Regions from separate parts of the Microbispora sp. CA-102843 genome, predicted to be linked through region 2. Evidence: riboswitches for the same ligand, from Rfam matches in the RefSeq annotation. Region 2 holds a riboswitch; each other region holds the start of a gene.
The links. A riboswitch is a leader RNA that binds a small molecule or an ion and turns the genes downstream of it on or off. The one in region 2 is predicted to bind cyclic di-AMP.

Region 1 (7,162 bases), 1.9 Mb from region 2:
ACGCTTGCGCTCTCGGCTAGCGCCTCAGCTATTCGGTGTTGCTATGTACCGGTAGTCAGTGTTACTTTGTACCGGTAGTTAGCGTCACGAAGTAGCTGAGAGGAGAGGTGTTCCATGGGCAAGCTCGTGACGGAGATGCTCAAGGGAACGCTGGAGGGCATCGTCCTGGCGATCCTGTCCGGCCGGCCCGCTTACGGCTACGAGATCACGGCGTGGCTACGCGATCAGGGCTTTTCCGACATCGCCGAGGGCACCATCTACGCGCTGCTGGTCAGGGTCGAGCAGCGTGGCCTGGTCGACGTGAAGAAGGTCCCGTCCGAGAAGGGGCCGCCGCGCAAGGTGTACTCCCTCAACGCTCAGGGGCGGGAGTACCTCGAAGAGTTCTGGCGGACCTGGAGCTTCCTGGCCGAGAGGCTCGAACAGCTCCGCGAAGGAGGTAACTAGACATGGCCACAGGGACGAACGAGCCGAAGAGCCGCTACCGGCAGTACCTGGAAATTGTCACAGGATCGCTGGAGGACAAGCGCCGCTATCGGCAGTACAAGGCGCGCATCAAGCAGCTTCCCCTCAACTACCGCACGGCGGCCGAGGCGATGGAGCGCTACCTGATGCTCCTCGGGCCGGCGGACGGCGCCGGCGCGATTTCAATGTACGAGGACCTTGCCGATCTGTTCGAACAGAGCGCGGCGGACGGAACCCCGATCCGCGACCTCTTCGGGAAAGACCCCGTGGAGTTCGTGGAGGCGTTCGTGGCCAACTACCCGGTCGGACAGTGGAGAAGCCGGGAGCGGAACCGCTTCACCAGCGCCATCGAGCGCGCCGTCGGCGAAGAGCCCGGAAGAGAAGACAGGACAGTCTGATGACGACACAGCAAGCCCCGGCGATCCATGTGCGAGGCCTGGAGAAGTCGTACAAGGAGCTGCGGGTGCTGCGCGGCGTGGACTTCGCCGTGGCGCGGGGCAGCATCTTCGCCCTGCTCGGCTCGAACGGGGCGGGCAAGACCACGGCCGTGAAGATCCTTTCCACGCTGCTCAAGGCCGACGCGGGCACCGCCAGCGTCAACGGCTTCGACGTCGCCACGCAGGCGGCGGACGTACGGGAGTCCATCAGCCTCACCGGACAGTTCGCCGCCGTCGACGAGATCCTCAGCGGGCGGGAGAACCTCGTGCTGGTCGCCCGGCTGCGACACCTCAAGAACCCGGGCAAGATCGCGGACGAACTGCTCGATCGTTTCTCGCTGACCGACGCGGGCGCCCGGAAGGTGTCGACGTATTCGGGTGGTATGCGCCGCCGCCTCGACATCGCGATGAGCCTCATCGGGGACCCGCCGGTCATCTTCCTCGACGAGCCGACGACCGGGCTCGACCCGCAGGCGCGCATCGAGGTGTGGCAGGCCGTCAGGGAACTCGCCGCCCAGGGTACGACGGTGCTGCTCACAACCCAGTATCTGGACGAGGCCGAACAACTCGCCGACCGGATCGCAATCCTCCACGAGGGCCGGATCCTCGTGAACGGCACCCTCGCCGAGCTCAAGCGGCTGCTCCCGCCCGCCAAGGTCGAGTACGTCGAGAAGCAGCCGACCCTGGAGGACGTCTTCCTCGCGCTCGTCGGTGACAACGGCAAGAACGGCCCTGACCGCAACGTCGGCACGGACGCGTAAGGAACAACGATGACCAAGCATTTCTTCGGCGACACCGCCGTCCTGCTGGGACGATCCCTGCGCCACGTCACGCGTAGCGTGGACACCGTTGTCACGACCGCGGTCATGCCGATCGCCATGATGCTGCTGTTCGTCTACGTGTTCGGCGGCGCGATCAACACAGGTTCGGATTCGTATGTGACCTACCTGCTGCCCGGCATCCTGCTCATCACGGTCGCCTCGGGCATCGCCTACACCGCGTACCGGCTGTTCACGGACATGAAGAGCGGCATCTTCGAGCGATTCCAGTCCATGCCGACCGCGCGGTCGTCGGTGCTGTGGGCGCACGTGCTGACCTCGCTGGTCGCCAATCTGATCTCGCTCGTGGTCGTCGTGCTCGTCGCCCTGCTCATGGGCTTCCGCTCGGGGGCGGGAGCGCAGGCGTGGCTCGCGGTCGCCGGCATCCTGATCCTGTTCACCCTGGCGTTGACGTGGATCGCCGTCATCCCCGGCCTGTCCGCGAAGACCATGGAAGGCGCGAGCGCATTCTCCTACCCGCTCATCTTCCTGCCGTTCCTCAGCTCGGCGTTCGTGCCCACCGACACCATGCCAGGCCTGGTGCGCGCCTTCGCCGAGCACCAGCCGGTGACGTCCATCGTCAACGCCATCCGCGCCCTGTTCACCCAGCAGCCGGTCGGCACCGACATCTGGATCGCCCTGGCCTGGTGTGTCGGCATCCTCATCGTCGCGTACGTCTTCGCCATGAACACTTACCGCCGCAAGATCTCCTAGGCCAGCTCAGCGTGGCGGGTCGTCCTCCCTGACGAGCTGCGGGCCCCATGAAACACGTCCTATCGCGAGACAAGGAAAGGTCATGGCTGAATCTCTCCACACTGTCACGACGATGCCGGCGGCGCGTCAGCCCGGCTGTCCCTTCGACCCGCCCAAGGAGCTGATCCAGGCCCGCGAGCACGGCCCGATCAGCCGCTTCCCCTTCCCCGACGGACACCAGGGCTGGCTGGTCACCGGCTACGACCTGGTCCGGTCCGTCCTGGCCGACTCGCGGTTCAGCTCACGCAAGGAGCTCATGCGCCACCACCCGCTGGTCGACTACGGCGAGATCGAGGTCCCCCCGGCGCCGCCCGGCGAGTTCCTCCTCATGGACGAGCCGCAGCACAGCCGCTATCGCAAACCGCTGATGGGCAAGTTCACCGTACGGCGGATGCGCATGCTCACCGAGCGCGTCGAGCAGGTCACCGCCGACCACCTGGACGCCATGGAGAAGGCCGGCCCGCCGACCGACCTGGTGACCGCCTTCGCCAGGCCCGTCCCCGCCGTCATCATCTGCGAGCTGCTCGGCGTGCCGTACGAGGACCGGGGCTCCTTCCAGGAGCACATCGACAAGTTCCTCGGCGGGGAGACCAGCGACGAAGACCTGATCGCGGCCTACACCGCGGTCCAGAACTACCTCGCGGAGCTGGTGGCCGCCAAGCGTGCCAACCCCACCGACGACGTGCTCGGCGATCTCACCGACAGCGACCTGACCGACGAGGAGCTGCGGGGCATGGCCCTGATCCTGCTGTCGGCCGGGTTCGACACCACCGCCAACATGCTGGCCCTGGGCACCTTCGCGCTGCTGCGAAATCCCGCGCAACTGGCCGCGCTACGCGCCGATCCCGCGCTCACCGACGGGGCCGTGGAGGAGCTGCTGCGGTATCTGAGCGTCGCCAAGACGTTCATGAGAACGGCGCTGGAGGACGTCGAGCTGGGCGGCCACACCATCAAGGCCGGCACAACGCTGATCCTGTCCTACAACACCGCCAACCGCGACCCGGAGCGCTTCACCGACCCCCACGTGCTCGACCTGCGCAGGCAGGACGGCGGGCACCTGGCCTTCGGCCACGGCATCCACCAGTGCCTGGGCCAGCAGCTGGCCCGCGTCGAGATGCGCGTCGCGCTCCCCGCACTGCTCAACCGCTTCCCCACGCTACGGCTGGCCGTGCCGGCCGAGGAGGTCGTGCTGCGCCCGGAGACCGCCGACATCTACGGGGTCAAGAGCCTCCCCGTCACCTGGGACGTGTGACCGAGAGCCGGTGACGCGGCAGTGCCGGGATACCGCGGTGACGGACCCTCGTCCGCATGACGCGGCACGTCACGTGCGCCACGATTCACGGGCGAGCGCCGTCACCCAGTCGGCGCTCCCTCTTGCCGCGGGCGAGTTCGGTGCCCAGGGCGTCCAGGCGCTGGTTCCAGAAGCGGCGGAAGTGGTCGAGCCAGGTGTCGACCTCGCGCAGCGGCGCGGGGTCGACGGCGTACAGGCGCCGGGTGCCCTCGGCCCGGACCGTCGCGAAGCCGCTGTCCCGCAGCACGCGCAGGTGCTGGGACACCCCCGGCTGGGAGATCCCGAACTCCTCCTGCACGATCGCGCCGATCTCCCCGGCGGAGCGCTCGCCCTCGGCGAGCAGCTCCAGGATGCGGCGGCGCACCGGATCGCCGAGGACGTCGAACGCGTGCATGCCGCAAGGCTCGCAGCTCACGCTTATATAGGTCAATTTGCGGCGGCCGGGCGGCTCTCGCCTGCTCGGGCAGGCTGAGCGTACGGCCGGCCACGGCGGGGATGGCGGGGACGGCGAAGCGCGCCGGGATCACCGGCGCGCTTCGGGACCGTCGTCCGTCAGGAAGAGGCGGAGGCGGAGGCGTCCGCGGTGTACATCGGGTAGCCGTATCCGACGACCTGCCAGGTGGGGCGGGTGCGGGCCTCGACGGCGCCGCCGTCGCCGGTGTTGCCCTCGATGGTCCGGATCGTGCCGTCGCCGTTGTCCTTGACGACGAAACCGACGTGCTGGACGTCGTCGATGTTCTTGCTGCCGTTCCAGTTGAAGAACACCACCGCGCCCGGCTTGGGCGTACGGCCCCAGCGGCTGTGGTCGGCGAACCAGTGAGCGTGCTCCACGGTGTAGGCGTCGGAGCCCATGACCGGGCCGATGCCGAGCTGCTGGCCCACCCAGGAGACGAACATGTCGCACCAGGCCGCGTTGAGGTAGCCCTTGAGCGTGCCGCCGTCGCGGGCGAGGGTCTCGCGGGCGCGGGGCGTGGTCATGTACCACTGCTGGAACTTGGTCCCGCCGCCGTAGGCGTTCTCGCTGATCCCGATCTGGCTCCTGGCCAGGTTCAGCACGTCGTCCGCGCTGACCTTGGGCAGCGTGGAGGCGATCTCGGACATGGACTTCGCGGCCGCCGGGCCCTTGCCGGTGGCCGGGTTGTCCGCGTGCGCTGCCGGCGCTGAGATCAGCACGGCCGAGGCGAGAGCCCCGCCCGCGAGGGCAGCGCGAAGACAGGTGTTGAGGACGTGCATGTGGGGCGAACTCCCTTACTTCCATGCCGCCTACCGGGTTAGCTGACGGGTTCGGGCTGGAAGTCGCCCTACGGCACGCATGCCGATTCACCCCAGGAGAGGTGGGTCCCCGGCTCCGCGCGGACGCGGACTCGGCGGCCGGGCGGCAGGCCGGAATGGGCCGGCCGCGTCGGTCTGAGGTGGGCTTCTTGACCATTGAGATGAGCAAGTACGCCCTGAGCTGCCTAAAACGTAATAGACCAGGTCAAACCGGTCAAGTTAGAACAACTGAGATTTTACTGGTCGGTAGGCGGCAAACCCGGCGAGGGCGGGTAACCGGGGCCGCTCGGGTTCGCCGTCAGCGCAAACCCGGGCTCACCCGGGCAGGCGCACGGTCACCGCCAGGCCGCCTTCCGGCCGGGGGAGCGCCTCCACCCCGCCGCCGTGCGCCACGGCGATGGCCCGGACGATGGACAGGCCCAGCCCCGCCCCCCGGGCGGAGCGGACGCGGTCGCCGCCGAGCCGGCGGAACGGCTCGAACAGGTCGTCCACCTCGTACGGCGGGACCAGGGGCCCGGTGTTCTCCACCGTCACGCTCACCCCGGCCTCGTCCTCCCGCAGCCGGACCCAGACCTCTCCGTCACGCACGTTGTACTTGATCGCGTTCTCCAGCAGGTTGACCAGGCAGCGTTCGAGGAACAGCGGGTCGCCGTGCACGACCGCCGGGGACAGGTCCTCGTGGACGACCACCTTCCTGCGGCGCGGCTGCAGGTCGATCTGCTCCATCGCCATACGGACGATCTGCCGCAGGTCGACCGGCTTGCGGGCGCTCAGCTCCTGCTCCGACTGCGCCAGCATGAGCAGTCCCTCGATCAGCCGCTCATACCTCGCGTTGGTGCCGAGCAGCGCGCGGGCCAGCGCCTTGAGGTCCTCCGACGCCGCGGGCTCCTCCAGCGACACCTCCAGGACCGTACGGTTGACCGCCAGCGGGGTGCGCAGCTCGTGAGAGGCGTTGGCGATGAACCGGCGCTGGGCGTCGAACACCCGGTGCAGCCGGTCGAGCATCGCGTCGAAGGTGTCGGCGAGGCGCTTGACCTCGTCCTGCGGCCCGCGCAGGGCGATCCGCTCGTGCAGCGTGCTCTCCGACAGCCGCTGCGCGGTCTCGGTCACCCGGTCCAGCGGGCGCAGCGCGCGGTCGGCCACCAGGTAGCCCAGCACCACGGCGACGGCCCCGACGAGGATCATGACCATCACCGACGAGCGGAGCACGTCGGTCAGCACGTCGGCCGCGCCCTGCTCGACGTCGGTGCGCACCCGCTGCGCGAGGATGTCGCTGTCGGGCAGCCTGCCCCCCAACACGGCATCGGGGGTGCCGGTCACCTTCGACGCCACCGCCACCACGAACCGCTGGTTGAGCGCCCGCGCGGTCAGCAGGTGGGTGAACCACAGCAGCACCGACCCCGCCAGGAAGAACAGCCCGCCGTACAGCAGGGTGAGCCGCATCCGCAGGCCGAGCCTGCCCCACAAGGACAGGACGCGGATCACAGCCGATACCCCCGGCCCGGCACGTTCTCGATCACCGGGGGCTCGCCAAGTTTGCGGCGCAGCGAGGTGATCGTGACGCGCAGCACGCCCGTGCCGGCGTCGGCGTGCTCGTCCCACACGTTCGCCCGCAGCCGGGCCGAGGTCACCAGCCCTCCGCTGGCGCGCATGAGTTCGTGCAGCACGTCGAACTCCTTGCGGCCCAGCGCCACCTGCCGCCCGTCCCGCACCACCGTACGGCGGGCCGGGTCGAGCCGGATCCCGGCCCGCTCGATCACCGCAGGCATCGCCCGGGGCGAGCGCCGGGCCAGCGCCCGGATCCGGGCCACCAGCTCGGCGAACGCGAACGGCTTGACCAGGTAGTCGTCGGCGCCCAGGGACAGGCCCCCGACCCGGTCGCGCACCCGCCCGGCCGCCGTCAGCATGAGGATGCGGCTCGCCCCACTGGCCGTGACCAGTTCCCGGCACACCTCGTCGCCGTGCACCTCGGGCAGGTCGCGGTCGAGCACGACCACGTCGTAGTCGACGTAGGCGGCCAGCTCGAGCGCCTCCTGACCGTCGTAGGCCACGTCCACCGCGATGGCGTGCAGCCGCAGCCCCCGGGCGACGGCCTCGGCCAGCTGTTCCTCGTCCTCGACCACGAGCAC
Region 2 (7,162 bases):
CATCCCATGATCGATGACTGGAGAAGAGCGGGCGATGGGCGACAGGGTCGGCAGCTGGAACTGGACGCACCGCGATCCCGACTACCTCCCCCCGGAGATCGACACGACCAAGCCCAGCATCGCCCGGGTGTACGACGCGTTCCTGGGCGGCAAGGACAACTTCGCGGTGGACCGCGCGATCGCCATGGAGGGAATGCGGCACTTCCCCGACCGCGGCGAGGGCGCCCGCAACAACCGGGCCATGCTGTTCCGCGGCGTGAAGTACATGGCCGAGCAGGGCATCGACCAGTTCCTCGACATCGGCTCGGGCCTGCCCACGATGGACAACACCCACTCGGTCGCACAGCGGATCAATCCCGCCGCGAAGGTCGTCTACGTGGACAACGACCCCATCGTGCTGGCCCACGCGCGGGCGATCCTGCAGACCGACGAGCGCACCCGCGTGATCACGGCGGACATGCGCGAGCCCGAGGTGATCCTCAACCACCCCGAGGTCGAGGGCTTCCTCGACTTCTCCCGTCCCGTCGGCCTGCTGCTGGTGGCCGTGGTCCACCACCTCGCCGACGCGGAGGACCCGAACGGCCTCGTGGACACCTACAAGGCGCGCCTGGCCCCGGGCAGCTACATGCAGCTCACCCACTTCTGCTCCTGCGCGCCGGAGATGCGCGAACTGGAGGCGGTGCTGCTGCAGATGCTCGGCACCGGCCGGGCCCGGGACATCCCCGAGATCGTGCGGTTCTTCGACGGCCTCGACCTGGTCGAGCCCGGCGTGGTGCACGCGCCGGAGTGGCGTCCCGAGGAACCCGTGTGCTACCCCCTCGACCTCGGCGGCATCTGCGTCGCCGGCGGCATCGGCCGCAAACCCTGACCTCCCGGCCAGGAGGGGCACAGCGGTCTCTCACTCCCGGCGTGCCCAGGTTTCGCCCGGGTAGCCGGTCGAGCGGAAGCTCCGGCCACCGCAAGGCCGGCCGCGCCCGATAACCCCAATTCCTTGAGCACGCTTAAGCCCAATTCCTTGAGCACGCTCCGCACAGGAGCGTGCTCCTCCATGCTCGGAGTCGGACGTCACTGCGCCGGGCGGAAGCTCCGGTCCTCGCGAAGCCCGCTCCGCTGGGCCTTCGCTGCGGTCCTCCCTCCCTCCCGCTCCGCTCCTTCCCCGGTCTGCTCGCGCTCGCCGGTGTGTCGCATATGCGGGTTCTTCGCGCCCAATGAATGTATGGGGTGGCACCTGTCCATCCATTGGATCCTTCGTTAGGTGTCGCTCCCGTGGTCCCGTTGCGCCACGTGTTGGGATTTATGCGTGACCCCGGGACATGCACCAGCGGGGTCGCGCCCTTAGCCCGCGTAAGGCCTGCGGCTCCCTGCGGTTTTCCTACGGAAGGAGTCATATGGTCCGGCACGTACACGGAGACGATCTGGGACCTTTCCGACGGCGCCGAGGGCCAGGCGGGCCCGAGCCCCGTCGAGCCCGTGAGCGAACGCGGAGGCCGGTCTGACACGGGTCTCCGCTCTTTCCACCAGACCACGCTCGATCTCACGGCATCTGCGCCGTTCCGCAGGTGCCGTACCGCGCCGCGGCGTGTCCAGGGCCGCCCGCCGTGCCGCGAGGCCGCCGCCGCCCGCCCAGACCTCTTTCCTGTGAGGCTTTCGTGCTCGACTCCCGTCGTCCTGTGAACGGGACCGCACCCGCCGGCCGCCTGGCGCGGCTGGCGGGCCTGTGCGGTCCCGCCTTCGTCGTCTCCGTGGCGTACATCGATCCCGGCAACTTCGCGACCAACATGGCGGGCGGCGCCCAGTACGGAACGATGCTGCTGTGGGTGATCGCCGTCGCGAACGCGCCGGCCATGTTCGTGCAGGCGCTTTCGGCCAAGCTGGGCATCGCCACCGGCCGCAACCTCCCCGAGCTGTGCCGCGACCACCTGCCGCGCCGGGTGAGCCTGCCGCTGTGGGTGCAGGCCGAGCTGGTCGCCGCCGCCACCGACCTGGCCGAGTTCATCGGCGGGGCGATCGCCCTGAACCTGCTGCTCGGCGTGCCTCTGCTGCCCGCCGCCGCCATCACGGCCGTCGTCTCCTCGCTGCTGCTCATGCTCGCGCCGCGCGGACGCCGCCGGTTCGAGGCGACCGTCGCGGCGATGCTCGCGGTGGTCCTGACCGGCTTCGCCTACCAGGTGCTGCTGTCGGGATCCCTCGCGGGTGTGGCGGGCGGCTTCGTGCCCCGCCTGGCCGGGACCGACAGCCTGCTGCTGGCCACCGGGATCATGGGGGCGACCGTCATGCCCCACGTCGTCTACCTGCACTCGGCCCTCACCCAGCACCAGGGCGCGCACGGCGGGCCCAGGGAGGATGTGCGCAGAGAGGATGCGCGCAGGGAGGCCGTGCGCGCCAGCCGGATGGACATCGCCGTCGCCCTCGGCACCGCCGGGCTGGTGAACATGGCGATGCTGACCGTGGCCGCCGCCACGTTCGGCGGCGGCGATCCCGGCAGCCTGCAGGCCGTCCACGCCGGTCTCGGGCAGGTCCTCGGCCCCGGGGCGGCCGTCGCGTTCGCGCTCGCCCTGCTCGCCTCCGGCCTGGCCTCCTCCAGCGTGGGGACCTACGCCGGGCAGGTGATCACGGCGGGGTTCCTGCGCCGCCGCGTGCCGCTCCTGGCGCGGCGCCTGATCACGATCCTCCCGGCCATGGCGGTCCTGGCCGTCGGGGTGAATCCCACGCGGGCGCTCGTGCTGAGCCAGGTCGCGCTGTCCTTCGGCATCCCGTTCGCGCTGGTCCCGCTCGTGGCGTTCACCAGCAGCAGGAAGCTGATGGGCGACCTCGTCAACCGCCGCCTCACCACCGTCGCCGGCGTCGTCGTCGCCACCGTGATCAGCGCGCTGAACGGATTCCTCCTCGTGGAGGTGTTCACCGGCTGAGGCGGCCTTCCGTCACAGCAGTGCGGCGAACCGGGCCGCGACGAGGTCCCAGCGCCACTCCTCCTCTATCCAGGCCCGGCCCTTCTCGCCCATCGCCCGGGCGCGGGCCGGGTCGGCCAGCAGGTCGCACAGCGCGCCGGCCACCGCCGTGTGCGACGTGCCGTCGACCACCAGGCCCGTCTCGCCGTGCCGTACGGCGTCGGGGGCGCCTCCGGAGGAGCCCGCGACCACCGGCAGCCCGGTGGCCGACGCCTCCAGGTAGACGATGCCGAGGCCCTCGACGTCGAGCCCCCCGAACCTGCTGCGGCAGGGCATGGCGAACACGTCGCCCGCGTCGTAGTAGGCCGGGAGGGACGCCCAGGGGACCGACCCGGTGACGACCACCGAACCGCGCAGGCCTGCCCGGGCGGCTGCCCGCTCCAGCGACCGCCGCAAGGGGCCGCCGCCGACCAGGAGCAGGGCCGCGCCGGGAACCCGCCGCAGGACGAGCGGCCAGGCCCGCAGCAGCACGTCCTGGCCCTTGCGCGGCACCAGCCGGGAGACGCACACGACCACCGGCCGGTCGCCCAGGCCGAGCGACGCGCGGACCCGGTCGCCGCCCGCCCCCGGGTGGAAGGCGGCGGTGTCCACGCCGGGCGCGAGCCGTACGAGCCTGGGGGCGGCGACGACCCGGGCGATCCGGCGGCGGGTGTAGTCGCCGAGATAGGTCACGGCGTCGGCCCCCGCGCCGATGCGGCGCAGCAGGGCGCGCGCGCCGGGCAGGCGGGCCCACGACGCCTCGTGCCCGTGGGTGAGCATGACGATCCGGCCCGCGCCCGCGGCGCGCAGGACGGGAGCGAGCAGCCCCAGCGGCGCCGCCGCGCCGAAGACGACGGTGGCGCCGTCCTCGACCAGCGCCGCCGCCCTCCTCGCCACCGAGCGCGTTGGCAGCATCAGCGAGGAGGGATGACGGACCACCTCGTACGGCTGGCGGGCGTCGAACTCCTCGCATCCCTTCCAGCGCGGGGCGTACACGACCACAGAGCCGGGTGGCCTGCGCGAGGCGAGGCCGTGCACGAACGCCTGGATGCCGCCCGGTCTGGGCGGGAAGTCGTTCGTGACGATCAGCGTCCGCTTCGTCATCCTCACCCCCGCTGCCGGCGTGGTCGCGCGGTCCGCCCGCGCGCCGCCCGGGAACGCATTGTTGCAGCCGCGGTCGCCACCGTCGCCCAGTCGTGATCAGGACCGGGCGAGCCGTTCACGCGCGTACGACCGCCATTCGCGGGTCAGGCCGTCGGCGGTCAGTCCGAGCACCTCCCGCAGGGCGGCGCCGATGTCCTCGCGCAGCGCGGCGCGGTAGAGGGCGACCAGTCTCCGCTCGCCGAACCGGGCGGCGATGTAGCGGCAGGCCAGCCACGCCTCCTCGTACGCCTGGGCGGGCCTGGCGGCGAAGTCGGCGGGCCCCGGCAGGGTGTTGAGCGCCGTCCTCCCGGCGGCCACGTCGGCGGCCAGTTCGGCGGCCACCGTACGGACCGGCAGTCCGCTGTCCAGGTAGCCCACGTAGTCGGCGAAGCCCTCCATGAGCCACATCGGCACGGCGCGGGGACCGGCGGTCGCGACGTGCGTCAGCTCGTGGGTCACGACGACCAGGCGGCCGGTCGCGGACAGGCGGGCGAACGCGGCCGGCTGCACGATCACCCGGCCGCCGGTCGCGACGGCCGCCAGGCCGTCCACCTTCGCCGGCGCGGCCAGCACGGCGGCCTGCTCCTCGGTGCGCGGCACGAGGACCACCGCGCCGCCGTACCCGCCCCAGACCCTCGTCACCGTACGGCCCGCCCGATCGGCCAGCGCGGCGATCTCGGCGACCAGCGGCCGGGGCGACCCGGCGACGACGGCGCTCGCGCCGCGGGCGACGGAGGCGCCGGTCCACATGCCCGGATGCTCCCGCACGGCGGCGCGGGCATCCAGCCGCAGGGAAAGCAGCGGGTCGGGCGGGGCCGCGGCGGCGGGGCCGGCCAGCAGCGCGGCCAGCGCGACGGACGCGGCCGCGATCCTGCGGGGCCGATTTCCAAGGTGGCGCCGATCGGCCTCGGCGCGCACGGCCGGCACGACCCCGGGCACGCCGCTCGTGGCAGTCACGCCGAGCATGGTAACCAGCACATGCCACGGCCCCGTCCACCTCGGCGAGGTGGACGGGGCCGTAAGGACGGCGCCGGTCGAGGGGGCTGGTGACCGGTGCCCGTCAGACGCCTGGGCGGACGGCACCCACGAAGGTGCTCCTCCTGTAGGCGTCCAGCTTGTCGATCCTGACCCGCGTGCCGCTGTGCGGAGCGTGGATCATCTTGCCGTGCCCGACGTACATGCCGACGTGGCCGCCGCCGCTGGTGAAGATCAGGTCACCGGGCTCGAAGTGGCCCCAGGACACCTTCTTCCTGACCGCGCTGCGGATGGACCACGTCGTGCGCGGCAGCCGTACGCCCGCCTTGCGCCAGGCGTACTGGACCAGGCCCGAGCAGTCGAACGCGCCCGGTCCCGTGGCCCCGTAGCGGTAGGGGTCGCCGATCTGCTTCTCTGCGACCTTCACCGCGCGCCGGGCCTTGGCCGCCTGGAGCACGGCCCTGCTGACCTTCCGCTTGGCGGTGTGCTTCTTCGTCCGCTGCTTCTTCGCCGCAGCCTTGCGTGCGGCGGTGCTCGCGCTCGTCGCGGTGGCCGTCTTCGTCGCTGTGGGCGTCTTGACGACCGTGACCGTCACCGTGTCGGCCGTCGCCGGATGCGCACCGGCGACCCCTACGGATGCCGTCAAAGCGGCACCACCAAGGGCAATTCGGGCAAGACGGGACAGACTAGCGGGGGTGGTAGACAGGATCTCTCCTCGGGTCTTCCGCTCACGCCTACCGGGTTAGCTGACGGGTTCGGGCGGGGAAGTCGCCCTACGGCGCGCGATGCGCCGATTCACCCCGGACCTTCACGTGAAGGTCGATGGTTCCCCGGCTCCGTGCCTCCTGACTGCACGGACTCGGCAGGACACCGGCGCCGGGGGGTTCCGCTAAGGGGAGGGTGATGAAGGGCGCCGATGACGGTGGATGACTGCACGCGACCGGCCGGCCGGACCGGGTTCGCGGCGGCGAGGCGTGCTCGCCGCGGCCCAGAAGCTACCGAGGACCCGCCGCGTTCGGCAAAGCCCTCCCGCCGGATAAAGATCGGATAACGAAGGCCGCGGAGAAGAAACCGCAGCTTACCCGCACCGCGAACGGCTAAATGTGACTCTGGTCACAATCTCTGCACCAGCGGCGAAATCTGGTCACAGGAGTCACAAAAGGTACAAACGATCACAGAGACGGCTGGGCCCTCAGGGACGCACAGCTCCTATCGCGTGATACTCGGCGAGTGTGACAATCTTCACAACATCGCCGGTCTGCGGAGCGTGGACGACCTTGCCGTCTCCGGCGTAGATGCCGACGTGCCCGTATCCGGCGTGCCAGAGCAGGTCGCCCGGCTGGAGCTCGTCCAGCGAGACCCTGCGGCTCGCGCCCCAGGCCCACTGCTCGTAACTGGTCCGGGGCAGCGACACGCCCGCGGCCGCCCACGCGGCCTGCACGAGCCCTGAGCAGTCCCAGGCGTCCGGCCCGGCGCCCCCGTAGCGGTACGGCTTGCCGACCTGCTTGTAGGCGAACTGGAGGGCCGACAGCGCGTTGCCGGACGCCGGTCCGGTGTAGACGACGCCGGCGCTGTTGGGGTTGCCGGGGTTGTACGTCCCGAGCGAGCGCAGCAGCTTCATCTGCTCTCTGACGAGCTTGTCGACCTCGTCCTTCTCGTCGGCGAGCTCGCCCCTGACGTCGGTGGCCTCCTTGTACAGCGTCTTGCTCCGGTCGCGGCGGTCCTTGAGGTCCTTGATGGCGCCCTCGTACGCCTTGAGCCGCCCGGCTCGCTCGGCCGACATGTGGTTGAGCGTGGCGAGACCGCTGAGCATGGCATCGGGGTTGGAGCTGTAGAAGACGCCGCCCCACGACCCCATCTCGCCGACCTGGTAGCTGCTGACGGCCATCGAGACCAGCCCGGAGCGGAGCGCCTCGACCCGGACGTTCTGCTTCTTGTAGTCGTCGTTGATGGCGAGGTACTTCTGCTTCGCGTTCTTCCACTTCTCGTTGGCCGCGTTGTAGCGGTCCACGAGCTTGTCGGCCTGCTGGTTGAGCTTGCTCAGCTTCGCCTTGGCCTGCGCGACTGTGGGCTTCGGATCCGCCTGCGCGCCCGCAATCGGCGTCAGCAGGACCACG
Region 3 (7,162 bases), 2.3 Mb from region 2:
CAGAACCTCGCGGTCCTGGTCAAGGGCGGCTCGCTCCCGGTGCCGCTGGAAGTGGTCGAGCAGCGGACCGTCGGCCCGACCCTCGGCGCCGACGCCATCGCGGCGAGCGCCAAGGCCGGCGTCGTCGGGGTGATCCTGACCGCGGTGTTCATCGGCGTCGTCTACCGGCTGGTGGGCGTGCTGGCCGCGGTCGCGCTCGCCTGCTACGGCCTGATCTCGTACGCCGGGCTCGTGGCCATGGGAGCCACGCTCACGCTGCCCGGCCTGGCCGGGTTCGTCCTGGCGATCGGCATGGCGGTGGACGCCAACGTGCTGGTCTTCGAACGGGCCAGGGAGGAGTACGGCGAGGCGCCCCGCCGGGGCCTCAAGGCGGCCCTCGACCGGGGCTTCAAGAACGCCTGGAGCGCGATCGCCGACTCCAACATCACCACCCTGCTCGCCGCGGGGCTGCTGTTCTGGCTGGCCTCCGGGCCGGTGAAGGGCTTCGGCGTGACGCTGGCCATCGGCGTGCTCGCCTCGCTGGTCTCGGCGATGCTGATCACCCGGGTGCTCGCCGCCGCCCTGATCGCCAGGATGGGCCCCCGGGCGTCCGGCATCGGCTCGATCGGCCGCGTCAGGACCTGGCTGACCCGGCGGAACCCGGACCTGATGCGCGGCAGGCGGCTGTGGCTCGCCGTCGCGGCCGGGCTGCTCGTGCTGGCGGGCGCGGGACTGGTCACCCGTGGGCTGAACTACGGCGTCGAGTTCACCGGCGGCCGAATCGTGGAGTTCGGCACGAGCAGGCCCGTCGACGTCGCCGCGGCGAGGCAGGCGGTGGCGGACGCCGGGTTCCCCTCGGCCGTCGTTCAGCGGTCGGACGACGCGATCTCGGTGCGTACCGGGCAGATCAGCGCCGACGACGTGGTCCGCATGGAAGATGCGCTGGACCGGCGCGTGGGCGAGGTCACCAAGCAGCGTGACGAGCTCATCGGGCCGAGCCTCGGTGAGGAGCTGCGCCGCAACGCGCTCATCGCGCTCGCCGTCGCGCTCGCCGCGCAGCTCGTCTACCTGGCGTTCCGGTTCCGGTGGACGTTCGGCACGGCGGCCGTGGCGGCGCTGTTCCTGGACGCGGCCGTCGTCGTCGGAGCGTTCGCCTGGATGGACAAGCCGATCGACGGGGTGTTCCTGGCGGCGATGCTCACGATCATCGGTTACTCGGTCAACGACAAGGTCGTGCTCTTCGACCGGGTGCGCGAGCTGTGGCCGGTGCGGCGCGGGGAGCCGTTCGGCGGCGTGGTGAACACCGCGATCCTGCAGACCGTGCCGCGCACGGTCAACACCGGGCTCGGCGCGCTGTTCATCCTGGCGGCGCTGGCGGTGTTCGGCGGCGACTCGCTGCGCGACTTCGCCATCGCCCTGCTGCTCGGCATCGTCGTGGGCACGCTGACGTCGTCGTTCGTGGCCGGGCCGGTGGCGATCGCGCTGGAGAGGCGCAACACCCAGCCGCCGCCGGTTCCCGCCGCCCCGCGTGCCAGGCCCGCGCGGCGCGACGGCTCCGGCGCGGTGGTCTGACGCGCCGGCCTGACCGGCGGGCGTGGGTCCCGGGGCTGGACGCCCGCCCCGGGGCCCGTGCGGCTACGGACGGCCGAGCGCGCGCAACTGGATGGGCGTCAGCGGGGAGACGTTCTGGTCGATGGGCGAGTCGGTGTACTGGTGGATCGCCCAGGACTTCCAGTCGGCGGGCGGCGTGATGTCGCCCGGGGCCTTGCTGTAGTGGGCCACCCACAGCGGGTACGCGCCGAGGCCGTGGCCGTACTCGTCGGCGAAGTTCCAGCCGCTGTAGAACATCGGCTTGGTCCCGGTCTTGGCCGTCACGTACTCCAGCCAGGTCTTGGCCCACTGGTTGACGTGCTGGACCGACTGGCCGTCGGTGGTCTCCAGGTCGAGGACCAGGATGTCGCCGGGCCTGCGCGGCTGCGCGTTCACCACGTCGAGGAAGTGCTCGGCCTCGGCGATGGGGTCGTTGCCGGGATGGCCGTAGTGGTAGACGCCGCGGACGATGCCCTTCTTGGCCAGCTCCTGCCAGTGCCGGGGGAAGGACGAGTCGACCCAGGAGGTCCCCTCGGTGGCCTTGATGAAGCCGAACTGCGCGCGGCTGTTCATCCAGTCGTGGTCGGCCTCGTAGCCGGAGACGTCCTGACCGTACGTGTGCGGGTTCGCGTAGGCCGGGGCAGGCAGGACGACGGCCGCCGTGACGGTGGCCGTGGCGGCCGAGACCGCGAGGGTCGCCGCCGCGAGGGCGGAGCGCAGGCGCCGGCCGGAGGGCCGGCTCCCGAGGGAGAGCCGATGGGTGGACATGACGGGGTTGACTCCTTGCTTCCATGCCGCCTACCGGGTTAGCTGACGGGTTCGGGCAGGAAGTGCCCTACGGGCGCATCTGGGGGGCCTGCGCGCCGATTCACCCCGAAGAGAGTGGGTCCCCGGCTCCGCATGACGCGGATTCGGCGGCCGCGCGATCATCGCGCGGTCCGGGCAACGACACGGCAAGGGGATACGACGCCGGAAGTCGGTCGGTACCCAAGCTGTGTGCCCTAAAGGTACACACAGCACCAGAATGGTGTAAACAGGACAAAACATGTCTTTACCTGGCCCGATACCGCCCGGACCACACCCCCACCACCATGACCCCATCAGCCCCACCCGGCCCCCGTCGTGGCCCGGCCGCCCCTGACGCGCGAACCCCACCAGGGGGTAAGACCCGTGATTACCAACGGTAAGTGTTCGCCAGATCACATTCTGTGAAAGAGTCCGTCCTCGGAGGGATTCACTTGGGGGTCTGCGTCGTGGTCGCGATGTCGTCGTCTCGTTCCCGCTGCGGTTCCTGTGACCTGCGGCGCGTTCGGTGACCGTAAAGGCGAGCGGCGTGAGAGGCATCCCTCGTCACGTGGCGTGCGTCATGGACGGGAACGGCAGGTGGGCCGCGCAGCGATCGATGCCCCGCACCGCGGGGCATCGGGCGGCCGAGGCCGCGGTGATCGACGTCATCGAGGCGGCCCACACGGCCGGCGTCGAGTGGTTGAGCCTGTACGCCTTCTCCACCGAGAACTGGCGGCGCCCGGCCGCCGAGGTCGACGTCCTGCTGCGCCTGGTGCGGCGCGCCATCCGGAAACACGCCCTGGCACTGCACACACGCGGGATCCGCTGCCGTTTCCTCGGGGTCACCGACCCGCGGATCCCGCCCGCGCTGGCCCGGGACATCGCCGACCTGATGGCGCTGACCCGCGACAACCGGCGGATGACGTTGACGGTGGCGTTCGACCACGGCGGTCGCCGCGACATCGTCGAGGCCGCCCGGTCGCTGATCCGCGACGGGGTGCCGCCCGAGCAGGTCACCGAGGAGAGTTTCGCCCGCCGTCTGCCCCACCCCGACATGCCGGAGGTGGACCTGGTCATCCGCACCTCCGGAGAACAGCGGATCTCCAACTTCATGCTCTGGCAGGTCGCCTACGCCGAATGGGTCTTTCCCCGGGTGCTGTGGCCGGACTTCCGGGCCGAGCACTTCTGGGAATGCCTGGAGGTCTACCGACGGCGCGACCGCCGGTTCGGCGGCGTACAGGCACCTGCCCCGACAGGAAAGGGAAGTCGATGAGCGACGCCGTGTCCGAGGACTTCACCGACCCGCTCGGCCCGGGATCGATGCTCCACGAGTTGACCCGCCAGACGCGCTGGGGGCTGGTGGCGACCCGGGCCATCGTCCTGGAGGCCGCGCACCCGCAGATCGGCGCCGCGCTGATGACCAACTCGACCTTCGTGGCGCACCCGTGGCGGCGGCTGCGCAACACCGTGCTCAGCGCGCAGCGGATGGTCGATCCCGACAAGCAGGTGCGGCAGCGGGAGGCGGCCCGGCTCAACCGCCTGCACGCGCGCATCACCGGCACCGACGGCGAGGGCCGCCCCTTCAACGCCGCGGATTCGGAGGCGCGCGCCTGGGTGGTGGCGACGCTGTTCGAGTCCACGGTCACGATGTGCCGGCTGAGCGGCGAGTCCCTCGACGGCCCCGTCCTGGACCGGCTGTACGCCGAGTTCCAGGCGTTCCTCGCCCTGATGGACCCCTACGGGGGCAAGCTTCCGCCCACTCTGAGAGAGTTCTGGCGCTACTACGCGTCCGTGGTCGAGGAGCGGCTGGAGAACACCGAAGCGGTCCACGTCATCCTCGACCGCCTGTTCGCGCAGGTGCCCGCTCCCCCGATGCTCCGCGACCAGCCGGCCGTGTGGGCGGCGGGCAGGGCGCTCGCCGGCCCCGCGGCCACCGCGATCGTCGTGGCGTCGCTGCCCGAGTCGCTCCGCGCGCGCCTGGGGCTCGCCGAGTTGCCGGGCACGCGCACGCTGATGCACGCCGCCTACCTGTCCACCAGGCTCGCGACGCGGCTGCTGCCGGAGGCGTGGACGCGGCTCGACACGGTGATGACCATGCTCGACCCGGCGTACGCCCCACGGCGGGGCGGCGACGCGCAGGCAGGGCTGCGCGCGCTACCGGGGCTGGACGTGCTGTCAGGGCTACACGTGCTACCGGGGCTACGCCGGGGCGCGGCGAAAGCGGGAGCGCTCCTGCGCCTCCTCACTCCCGTTCCGGGAACGGCGGCCTCCGGCGACTCGGCGGTGCGCTCCGCCTCGCGGTTCTTCTCCGAGGTCCTGGACCAGACCGGCGACGGCCACCTCGACTGGCCCGACCTCGCCGCGATGGCCCGGGAGATCGCCACCCGTCTCGACCTGGACGCCCAGGACGAGGACCGGCTGTTCGCCGCCTTCGCCGACTGGTGGCGCGAGCTGCAGAAGGAGCTGGACACCGACGGCGACGGGCGCATCACCGGCCACGAGTACGCCGCGGCCACCGCCGCCATGGCCGGCTCCGCCCTCATCAGGATCGCCGAGGTCCTCTTCGACATCACCGACACGGACGACGACCAGACCATCGACGCGCGGGAGTATCAGGCCCTCTTCCGTACGGCGTTCGACCACGACCCGGGCGGCGGCGACGCCGGCGAGCGACTGACCCGCGGCGAGTTCGTCCGCCGGTTCCTGAGCTTCATGGCGGGCCGCCGGCACTCCGGCGCCTACGACCAGATGTTCGCCCAGTCCTGACGGCGTCGCCTCCGGCACGCCCGCCGGCGGAAGCCGACCTCCGCTAGATCATCGAGCGCATCGGGCCGTGCGGCGGCTCGATGCCGAGCTGCGTCAGCGCGGAGACGTGGAAGACCGAGCCGGGCACGTGGATCGCGTGGGTCAGTCCCACGTGGGCGTCCCGCCAGAACCGCTGGATCGGATTGTCCACGCGCATCGCGTTGCCGCCCGACCGCGCCACGATCTCGTCCATGGCGCGCACCGCGCGCCAGGCCGCCTGGACCTGGGTGCGGCGGCCCACGGCCCGCTCGTCGAAGGTCACCTCGCGGCCGGAGGCCGCGATGTCGTACATCCGCGAGGCGTTGTCGAGCAGCGCCGCCCGCGCCGCCGCGATCTCGGCCGCCGCCTCGCTGATCGCGTACAGGACGTACGGGTCGTCCTTGATCTTCGTGCCGGTGATCTGGACGCGGCCCTTCTGGTACGCCATGTGGTGCGCGAGCGCGCCCTCGGCGATCCCGACGACCGAGGCGGTGATCCCGAGCGGGAACGCCGCCGAGAACGGCAGGTGGTAGAGCGGGTTGGTCAGCCCCGCCTCCTTGGCCGCGCTGCCGTCCACGACCTTGTTGTAGGGGAGGACCCGGTAGTCGGGGACGAACGCGTCCTTGACGATGATGTCCTTGCTGCCGGTGCCGCGCAGCCCGACGACGTTCCAGGAGTCCTCGACGATCTCGTAGTCGGACCGGGGCAGGATGAGGTGCAGCGAGGTCGGCGGCTGGGCCATCTTGCCCTCGGCGTCGCCGAGCATGCCGCCGAGGAAGATCCAGTCGCAGTGGTCGGTGCCCGAGGAGAACTGCCAGCGGCCGTTGAAGACGTAGCCCCCGTCGACCGGCCGGGCGATGCCCATCGGCGCGTACGGCGAGGCGATCCAGGTGTCCTGGTTCTCGCCCCAGATCTCCTGCTGGACGCGGGGGTCGGCGAACGCCATCTCCCAGGGGTGGACGCCCACGACGCCGGCCACCCAGCCGGTCGATCCGTCGAGGCCGGCCAGCTTCATGATCGCCTCGGCGTAGTCGCGCGGGTGGAACTCGAAGCCGCCGTGGATCTTCGGCTGGAGCATCCGGATGACGCCCGCCTCCCGCAGCACCTTGGCCGCCTGGTCGTCCAGCCGGCACAGCGCCTCGTTGGAGGGGCCGAGCGCGCTGATCTCGTCGGCCCGCTGTGTGATCGCTTCGAGTACCGGGTTCGCCATGGCTTTTCTCACTTCTTCGCCGCGAGGGCGACTGCGATTTCGATGAGCTGGTCTTCCTGTCCGCCGATGAGCTTGCGGCGCCCGGCCTCCATGAGGATCTCGGCGCCGGAGACGCCGTACTTCCTCGCCTGACGATCGGCGTGCTTGAGGAAGCTGGAGTAGACACCCGCGTAGCCCATGGTCAGGGTCAGCCGGTCGAGCAGGCACTCGCCGTCCATGATCGGGCGGACCACGTCCTCCGCGGCGTCGATGATCTTGAGGGTCTCGATGCCGGTGCGGATGCCGAGCTTGTCGGCGACGGCGGCGAAGGCCTCCAGCGGCGTGTTGCCGGCGCCCGCGCCGAACCGCCGCACCGAGCCGTCGATCTGCTTCGCCCCGGCCCGCACGGCGAGGACCGAGTTGGCCACCCCGAGCCCGAGGTTCTCGTGGCCGTGGAAGCCGACCTGGGCGTCGTCCCCCAGCTCGGCCACGAGCGCGGCGATCCGGTCGCTCGTCTGCTCCATGATCAGCGCCCCGGCCGAGTCGACGACGTACACGCACTGGCAGCCGGCGTCGGCCATGATCCGGGCCTGCTTGGCCAGGACCTCCGGCGGCTGGCTGTGCGACATCATCAGGAACCCGACCGTCTCCAGACCCAGCTCCCTGGCCAGCCCGAAGTGCTGGATCGAGACGTCGGCCTCGGTGCAGTGGGTGGCGATCCTGCAGATGCTCGCGCCGTTGTCGGCGGCCTCGCGGATGTCGTCCTTGACGCCGACACCGGGCAGCATCAGGAACGCGATCTTCGCGCGCCTGGCCGTGGCCACCGCCGCCTTG
Region 4 (7,162 bases), 3.5 Mb from region 2:
TCGGCGGGCGGCCGACGCGAGCCCGGGCGGCGCCGCGGCCAGGGCCTTGTGGATGGCCTCCACCAGGGCGAGCGCCGCCTCCTCGGTGAGCTCGATCGCGACCCGGGCCGACGGGCCCTCGGCCGGATTGGTGAGGTCGATGTTCACCGTGTGCTCCTGGCACGCGTGGTAGGGGTGGTCGACGTAGACCATGCCGTCGGTGACCGTGAACCAGCCCGACGCCCCCTTGGCGGCGCCGTCGATCCGGATCTTCTCGGTGAGATAGGTGCACATCCCTGTTCTCCTCAGGCGGCGAGGTGGCGGCCGAAGAAACCGAAGACCTTCTTCCAGCCCTCCACCGCGGCGGCGGGCCGGTACGCGGGGCGGTCCACGGAGAAGAACCCGTGGCCGGCGTCGGGGAAGACGTGGAACTCGTGTTCCTTGCCGAGTTTGTCCAGCTTCGCGGAGAGCACTTCCACCTCGTCAGGCGAGGGGAACCTGTCGTCCGCGCCGAAGAGCCCGAGCAGCGGGCAGGACAGATCGGCGGCCCGGGAGATCAGCGGTTCGGCCTTGAGCTGGGATCCGGCGGGCGGCGCGGTGACCACGAAGGCCCCGTAGCAGTCGACGGCCGCGTCGATCTGGAGCGAGCAGGCGGCCAGGAACGTCTGCCGGCCACCGGAGCAGTAGCCGATGACGCCGATCTTGCCGTTGGCGTGCTCCAGGCCCTTGAGGTAGGCCGCGGCGCCGGCGACGTCGCCGACGAGCTGCTCGTCCGGGACGCCCCCCTTGGCCCGGACCGCGGCGGCCTGGTCGTCCGGGCTGACGCCGGCGCCCTCCCGGGAGTACAGGTTGGGGCAGATCGCCGCGTAGCCGTGCGCGGCGAACCTGCGGACGATCTCCTTGGTGGCCTCGTCGTAGCCGGGCAGGTGGTGGATCACCACGACCCCGCCGTGGGGGCGGGAGTCGAGCGGCCGGGCCGCGTACGCTTCGAGGCCGGCGCCTTCGTGCCCGGTCACGGCGACCGTGCCGGCCCACATCGCGTCCGTCATTGACAGTCCTTTCCCCTCTGGTCACAGCGCTGCCCGTGAGATGGCGGCGCCCGGGAACCAACCCTAGTAGTTAGCTTGGCTAACTAAGCCAACTGCCTAACAATGATCCGATGAATGCGGCGTTGATGCCCGTCGTCGCCACGCCAGAACGGTCCGGTCTTTACGTGGACCGGACGATTGTGGCAGGCTCGGCAGGCCGATACATCGGGTGTATTTCGGAAGAGGCGATCGTGAAACTGCTGAGAGTGGGACCGGCGGGCGAGGAGCGGCCCTGCGTGCTCGCGCCCGACGGCCGGGTGCTCGACCTGTCGTCGCTGACGACCGACATCGACGGCGCGTTCCTCTCGGGAGGAGGCGTCGAGCGGGTGCGGTCGGCCCTCGCCGAGGGCCGGCTGCCCGAGGCCGGGCCGTACGAGCGGGTGGGCGCGCCGGTCGCCAGGCCCGGAAAGATCATTTGTATCGGGCTCAACTATTCCGACCACGCGGAGGAGACCGGAGCGGCGATCCCCGCCGAGCCGGTGGTGTTCATGAAGGCGTCCAACACGCTCGTCGGCCCCGACGACGAGGTGCTGGTGCCTCGGCGCAGCGTCAAGACCGACTACGAGGTCGAGCTGGCGGTGATCCTCGGCCGTACGGCCCGATACCTGGAATCCCCTGAGGCGGCGGCCGAGGTGATCGCCGGGTATGCGATCGCCAACGACGTGTCGGAGCGGGAGTTCCAGAACGAGCGCGGCGGCCAGTGGGACAAGGGCAAGTCGTGCGAGACGTTCAACCCGCTCGGTCCCTGGCTGGTGACGGCGGACGAGGCCGGCGACCCGCAGGCGCTCGGCCTGCGGCTGTGGGTCAACGGCGAGCTCCGCCAGAACGGGAACACCAAGAACCAGATCTTCGGCGTGCACCACGTGATCTGGTACCTCAGCCAGTTCATGGTGCTGGAGCCGGGCGACGTGGTGAACACCGGCACTCCGGCGGGCGTGGCGCTCGGCCGTGGCCCGGAGGCGTACCTGCGGGAGGGCGACGTGGTGGAGCTGGAGATCGACGGCCTCGGCCGCCAGCGCCAGCGGATGGGACAGGCATGAGCGAGCGAATCGGTAGGCACAGTGTCTTTCGCTCATGCGACCCCGAGCCGCAAGGCGAGGGGGTGGCATGAGCGAGCGGAGCGAGCGAATCGGTGGGCACAGTGTCTTTCGCTCATGCGACCCCGAGCCGCAAGGCGAGGGGGTGGCATGAGCCGGGGAGAGTTCGACGGCCTGGTGGCGATCGTCACCGGCGGTGCTTCGGGCATCGGTGAGGCGGTCGCCGAGGAACTGACCGCGCGGGGCGCGCGGGTCGCCGTCCTGGACCTGAAGGACACCGAGTTCGTCTGCGACGTCACCGACGACGCCTCCGTACGGCGGGCGGTGTCGGCCGTGGCGGAGCGGTACGGCCGGATCGACGTGCTGGTGAACAACGCCGGCATCGGCGCGCAGGGCACGGTGGCCGACAACGACGACGCGGAATGGCTGCGCGTGTTCGACCTCAACGTGGTGGGGATCGCCCGGGTGACCCGGGCGGCGCTGCCCCACCTGCGCGAGTCCCCGCACGCCGCGATCGTCAACACCTGCTCGGTCGCCGCGACGGCCGGGTTGCCGCAGCGGGCGCTGTATTCGGCGTCCAAGGGGGCGGTGCTGGCGCTGACCCGGGCGATGGCGGCCGACCACATCCGCGAGGGGATCCGGGTCAACTGCGTCAACCCCGGCACCGTGGACACCCCCTGGGTAGGCCGGCTGCTGGACGCCGCTCCCGACCCCGAAGCCGAGCGCGCCGCGCTGTGCGCCCGCCAGCCGCACGGCCGCCTGGTGACGGCGCAGGAGGTCGCCCATGCCGTCGCGTACCTGGCCAGCCCGAGGGCGGGGTCCACGGCCGGGGTCGAGCTGGCCGTGGACGGCGGAATGGCCGGCCTGCGGCTGAGGCCGGTGTCGCCGTGAGGATCCCACTCGGGCCGTACGGGCTGGGCACCGCGCCGCTGGCCGGGCTGTTCGCGCCGGTCAGCGAGGAAGAGGCCGAGCGGGCGCTGGCCGCCGCGTGGGAGGCGGGGATCCGCTACTTCGACACCGCGCCGCACTACGGGACCGGGCTGGCGGAAGAACGCCTCGGACGCTTCCTGCGCGGCCTGCCGGGGGACGCCGCCGGGGAGGCGGTCGTCTCCACGAAGGTGGGCCGCGTGCTGGTGCCCGGCCAGGGCGAGGAGGAGGGGTTCCCCGGCCGCACCGGCTACGTGCGGGTGCGGGACTACAGCCGCGACGGCGTGCTGCGTTCGCTGGACGACAGCCTGACGCGGACCGGGCTCGACCGGTTCGACCTGGTGTTCATCCACGACCCGGACGACCACTGGGAGCAGGCCGCCGGGGAGGCGTACCCGGCGCTGGCCGAGCTGCGCGACCAGGGGGTGGTCGGCGCGATCGGCGCCGGGATGAACCAGGCCGAGATGCTGACTCGCTTCGTCCGCGAGACCGACCTCGACGCCGTCCTGGTCGCGGGACGCTACACGCTGCTCGACCGCTCCGCCGCGCGGGAGTTGCTGCCCGAATGCGAACGGCGCGGCGTCGCCGTCGTCGCAGGCGGGGTGTTCAACAGCGGAGTCCTCACCGGCGGCACCACCTACGACTACGACGCCGCCCCGCCCGCCGTGCTGGAGCGGGCGCGTGAGCTGGGCCGGATCTGCGCGTCCTACGGCGTGCCGCTGCCCTCCGCGGCCCTGCGGTTCCCGCACCGGCATCCGGCCGTCACCACGGTCCTGATCGGCGCGCGCAGCGCGGAGGAGGTCCGGGAGGACCTCGACCTCGCCGCCACGCCCGTGCCCGGAGAGCTGTGGAAGGAACTGGACCCTGCTGATTGACCCCGCCGCCTGATCGCGCCTGGCGGGCGAACTGCCGCCCGCCAGGCGCTGTCGGCGTGTTCGGGGGGACGGCCGCCCGGGTGTGTGGCCTCCGACCCCGCCCGCCGGGCGGACGGGGCGGGCGCGAGTGCCGTACGGCTGTGTGGCGCATGTCACCGCGGGCGGCCCGCGACCGTGAGGACCTGCGGAAGCACGGAACGGTGGCGGCCAGAATCATGCCGTTTGCCGGTTTTGGCCGTGTCTTACTTGTTATCTATTAAGCTTCCCGTGTATCTCGCCGGTGAGCGGTCCTCAACCCGAGGACGACCGGCGACCGCCGAATCCCGGAAGTCATCGATCCCGGGAACCGGGGACCCACGTCTCTTGGGGTGAATCCGGACCATCCGGTAGGGCTACTCCTGGCCCGAACCCGTCAGCTAACCCGGTAGGCGGCCAAGGAGAGGAGAGCGCGTGGAGTGTCGGCTCCACCTGCCCACCCGGTCCGCGTCGCATCGCCGGACCACATGCCAGCCCTGGAACGTCTCCAGGCTTCCGGGGTGATGGCGCGCCCGTGACGGGCTGCCACATCTCCCGTTTCTGATTCCGCCCCGCCGCGGCAGTGTCCTCGGACGGCCATGCCGTCATGCCGTCACGCCCCGCGGGCCGGTTCGTCATGTCTCGAAGCGCGCCATGAGGAGCCTCCGATTTCCACCGATCCGATAGCTCGACAGCTGCTCGACGCCGTCCGCCCGGAACTGGGCTACCGCGAACGAGCCGGGAAACACACGAAGTTCGGCGCGTGGTACGCCGACAACGTCGCCAAGGACCCCGACTTCAAGACCGCCCCCTGGTGCGACATGTTCGTCTCCTGGGCGGCGGACCGTGCCGGGGTGCAGGACCACGTCGGCGAGTTCGCGCTGACCACGCGGCACGCCAAGTGGTTCAAGAAGCACCAGGCCTGGAGCGACAGGCCCGAGCCGGGCGCCGTGGTCTTCTTCGCCTGGTCGGGGTCCAAGAAAATCCGCGACATCGACCACGTCGGCGTGGTCGAGAAGGTCGTCGGCGGGAAGGTCCACACGATCGAGGGCAACGTCGACGGCGTGTGGCTGAAGCGGAAGGTACGCGACAAGAGCAAGATCGTCGGGTACGGCCTGCCGCGCAAGGTCAAGGTGACGCCGAAGGCGCCGGTGACGATCCAGCCCGTGGCGGCCGTGCACGCGAGCGTCCAGGGCGCGGCGGGGCCGGCCACCAGGAACATGGCGGCCACGCAGGGGCAGTCCCTCGACGTCGTGTGGTCGCCCGGCGACGCCGTCCTGCCGGCCGGTCTGCTGTTCGCGGTGGTCTCCACCGCCGTGACCGGGCTCCGGGTCAAGACCACGGCGGCGACGTCCCGCGGACGCCATCGCAGGCGCGGGTGACCTCCCTTATCGGTGCGGCGACGGCCCGCCGTACGGGGTCGCGGCGGCCTGACCCAGCAGGCCCTTCATCTCCCTGATCTCGGCCGACTGGCTGGAGACGATGGACGCCGCCATCCGCCGCGCCGGCTCGTAGACTCCGGCGCGCAGCTCGTCGCGCGCCATGGCGACGGCGCCCTCGTGGTGCCGGATCATCATCGTGAGGAAGGCCCGGTCGAAGGCCCGGCCGGACAGCCCTTCGAGTCGCCGCATGTCCTCGGCGGACATCATGCCGGGCATGGCGTGGTGCGCCGGTGCGGGGCTCTCGCCGGGCACCCGCTCACCCCAGGCCGTGAGCCAGCCGCTCATCGTCTGGATCTCGGGAGCCTGGGCGGCCTCGATCCGCCGGGCGAGCCGCGCGACCCGGGGGTCCGCCGCGCGGTTCTCGGCCAACCTCCCCATCTCCACCGCCTGACGATGATGCGGGATCATCATCCGGGCGAACATGACGTCCTGGTCGTTGTGGTCGGCCGCCGGCGCGGTGATGGCGGACACGGCGAGCGCGGCGGGCGGGGCCGGCGTCCCGGCCCGGGCGGCGGAGCCGTACGCGCCGGTCACGCCGACCAGCAGACCGGCCGCCAGCAGGGCCGCCGGCAGAACACGTCTCTTCATCGGACACCTCCGAGGAGACCCCTGCTGTCGGGACGTTCCCGGCCGGATGCCGGTCATTCCTCCGGCGGTTCTCGCCTGCTCCGCGCCCGGTGAGGCGGCCAGCGGGAGACGTTGACATGCAGCCAAAGGGCTGCATATATTTCGTGCAGCCAAATGGCTGCGTGTTCGGGATGGGGAAGATGGACGAGGTGTTCAAGGCGCTGGCCGACGCCAGTCGCCGCCGGTTGCTGGACAGCCTGAACGCCCGCAACGGCCAGACGCTGCGTGAGCTGTGCGCGGGGCTGGACATGGCGCGGCAGTCGGTCAGCAAGCACCTGGCGGTGCTCGAGGCGGCGAACCTCGTGACCACGGTGTGGCGTGGCCGGGAGAAGCTGCACTACCTCAACGCCGTGCCCGTCAACGCCATCGCGGACCGCTGGATGAGCAGGTTCGACCGCGAGCGGGCCCGTGCTCTTGCCGATCTCAAGAACGCATTGGAGCAGGAACCGATGGGCAACCCCGAGTTCGTCTACACCACCTACATCAGGACCACGCCCGAGCGGTTGTGGCAGGCCCTGACCGACCCCGCCTTCACCCGGCGCTACTGGGGCTTGTCCTTCGACACCGACTGGCGAGCGGGGGCGCCGATGACGTGGCATCAGGGCGGCGTAGCGATCGCCGATCCCGAGCAGGTCGTCATCGAATCCGAGCCCGGCCGCCGTCTCTCGTACACCTGGCACTCCTTCACGCCCGAGTGGGCCGAGGCGGTCGGTCTGGGGGAGGACGTGCTCGCCAGGCTGAAGACGGAGCGCAGGTCACGGGTGACGTTCGAGATCGAGCCGGTGGGGGAGACGGTCAAGCTGACCGTCGTCCACGACGGCTTCGATCCCGGCAGCACCGTGCGGGAGATGGTCGGCGAGGGCTGGCCTCAGGTGCTGTCCGCACTCAAGACCCTGCTGGAGACGGGCGAGCCCCTCCCAGCCGGGAGCGCATGACGCGTGGGCCGCGCCCCGCGCGGCCGGGCAGGGCGCGGGGCGCGGCCGGCAGGAATGCGGTGGATCAGCACTGGCCGTCGGCGAGCACCCAGTAGTCCGGGCCGGTCTGGCGCAGCGCGTGCGTGGTGAAGGTGTTCCACAGGCCCATCGCGTCGTTCGACCCCTTCGCGTAGGTGTAGCCGCCGGACTGGTACGCCCGACCGGCGGTGGTGTGGGCGTAGTTGCTGGCCCGTACGC

Region 1: linked by a shared signal. The riboswitch ahead of ACQEVJ_RS22250 (CHAP domain-containing protein) and the one ahead of ACQEVJ_RS31230 (C40 family peptidase) in region 2 are both predicted to bind cyclic di-AMP.
Region 3: linked by a shared signal. The riboswitch ahead of ACQEVJ_RS20425 (glycoside hydrolase family 25 protein) and the one ahead of ACQEVJ_RS31230 (C40 family peptidase) in region 2 are both predicted to bind cyclic di-AMP.
Region 4: linked by a shared signal. The riboswitch ahead of ACQEVJ_RS15365 (CHAP domain-containing protein) and the one ahead of ACQEVJ_RS31230 (C40 family peptidase) in region 2 are both predicted to bind cyclic di-AMP.

What each region holds. Positions count from the first base shown of each region.
Region 1 is NZ_JBNJNF010000001.1:4,796,948-4,804,109, reverse strand. Features, by position in the region: gene ACQEVJ_RS22280 (PadR family transcriptional regulator) at 115-444, shown strand; gene ACQEVJ_RS22275 (DUF1048 domain-containing protein) at 447-860, shown strand; gene ACQEVJ_RS22270 (ABC transporter ATP-binding protein) at 860-1,660, shown strand; gene ACQEVJ_RS22265 (ABC transporter permease) at 1,670-2,431, shown strand; gene ACQEVJ_RS22260 (cytochrome P450) at 2,514-3,722, shown strand; gene ACQEVJ_RS22255 (ArsR/SmtB family transcription factor) at 3,808-4,155, opposite strand; gene ACQEVJ_RS22250 (CHAP domain-containing protein) at 4,314-4,994, opposite strand; cyclic di-AMP (ydaO/yuaA leader) riboswitch at 5,008-5,141, opposite strand; gene ACQEVJ_RS22245 (sensor histidine kinase) at 5,349-6,518, opposite strand; gene ACQEVJ_RS22240 (response regulator transcription factor) at 6,515-7,162, opposite strand, start outside.
Region 2 is NZ_JBNJNF010000001.1:6,737,494-6,744,655, forward strand. Features, by position in the region: gene ACQEVJ_RS31210 (SAM-dependent methyltransferase) at 14-868, shown strand; gene ACQEVJ_RS31215 (Nramp family divalent metal transporter) at 1,671-2,909, shown strand; gene ACQEVJ_RS31220 (glycosyltransferase family 4 protein) at 2,922-4,031, opposite strand; gene ACQEVJ_RS31225 (hypothetical protein) at 4,128-5,027, opposite strand; gene ACQEVJ_RS31230 (C40 family peptidase) at 5,131-5,691, opposite strand; cyclic di-AMP (ydaO/yuaA leader) riboswitch at 5,766-5,920, opposite strand; gene ACQEVJ_RS31235 (C40 family peptidase) at 6,238-7,162, opposite strand, start outside.
Region 3 is NZ_JBNJNF010000001.1:4,420,982-4,428,143, reverse strand. Features, by position in the region: gene secD (protein translocase subunit SecD) at 1-1,551, shown strand, start outside; gene ACQEVJ_RS20425 (glycoside hydrolase family 25 protein) at 1,615-2,337, opposite strand; cyclic di-AMP (ydaO/yuaA leader) riboswitch at 2,350-2,496, opposite strand; gene uppS (polyprenyl diphosphate synthase) at 2,903-3,628, shown strand; gene ACQEVJ_RS20415 (oxygenase MpaB family protein) at 3,625-5,121, shown strand; gene ACQEVJ_RS20410 (acyl-CoA dehydrogenase family protein) at 5,165-6,349, opposite strand; gene dmpG (4-hydroxy-2-oxovalerate aldolase) at 6,358-7,162, opposite strand, start outside.
Region 4 is NZ_JBNJNF010000001.1:3,261,446-3,268,607, forward strand. Features, by position in the region: gene ACQEVJ_RS15340 (DUF6295 family protein) at 1-273, opposite strand, end outside; gene ACQEVJ_RS15345 (dienelactone hydrolase family protein) at 285-1,028, opposite strand; gene ACQEVJ_RS15350 (fumarylacetoacetate hydrolase family protein) at 1,259-2,107, shown strand; gene ACQEVJ_RS15355 (SDR family NAD(P)-dependent oxidoreductase) at 2,255-2,995, shown strand; gene ACQEVJ_RS15360 (aldo/keto reductase) at 2,992-3,906, shown strand; cyclic di-AMP (ydaO/yuaA leader) riboswitch at 4,211-4,353, shown strand; gene ACQEVJ_RS15365 (CHAP domain-containing protein) at 4,521-5,303, shown strand; gene ACQEVJ_RS15370 (DUF305 domain-containing protein) at 5,310-5,951, opposite strand; gene ACQEVJ_RS15375 (ArsR/SmtB family transcription factor) at 6,131-6,925, shown strand; gene ACQEVJ_RS15380 (extracellular catalytic domain type 1 short-chain-length polyhydroxyalkanoate depolymerase) at 6,990-7,162, opposite strand, start outside.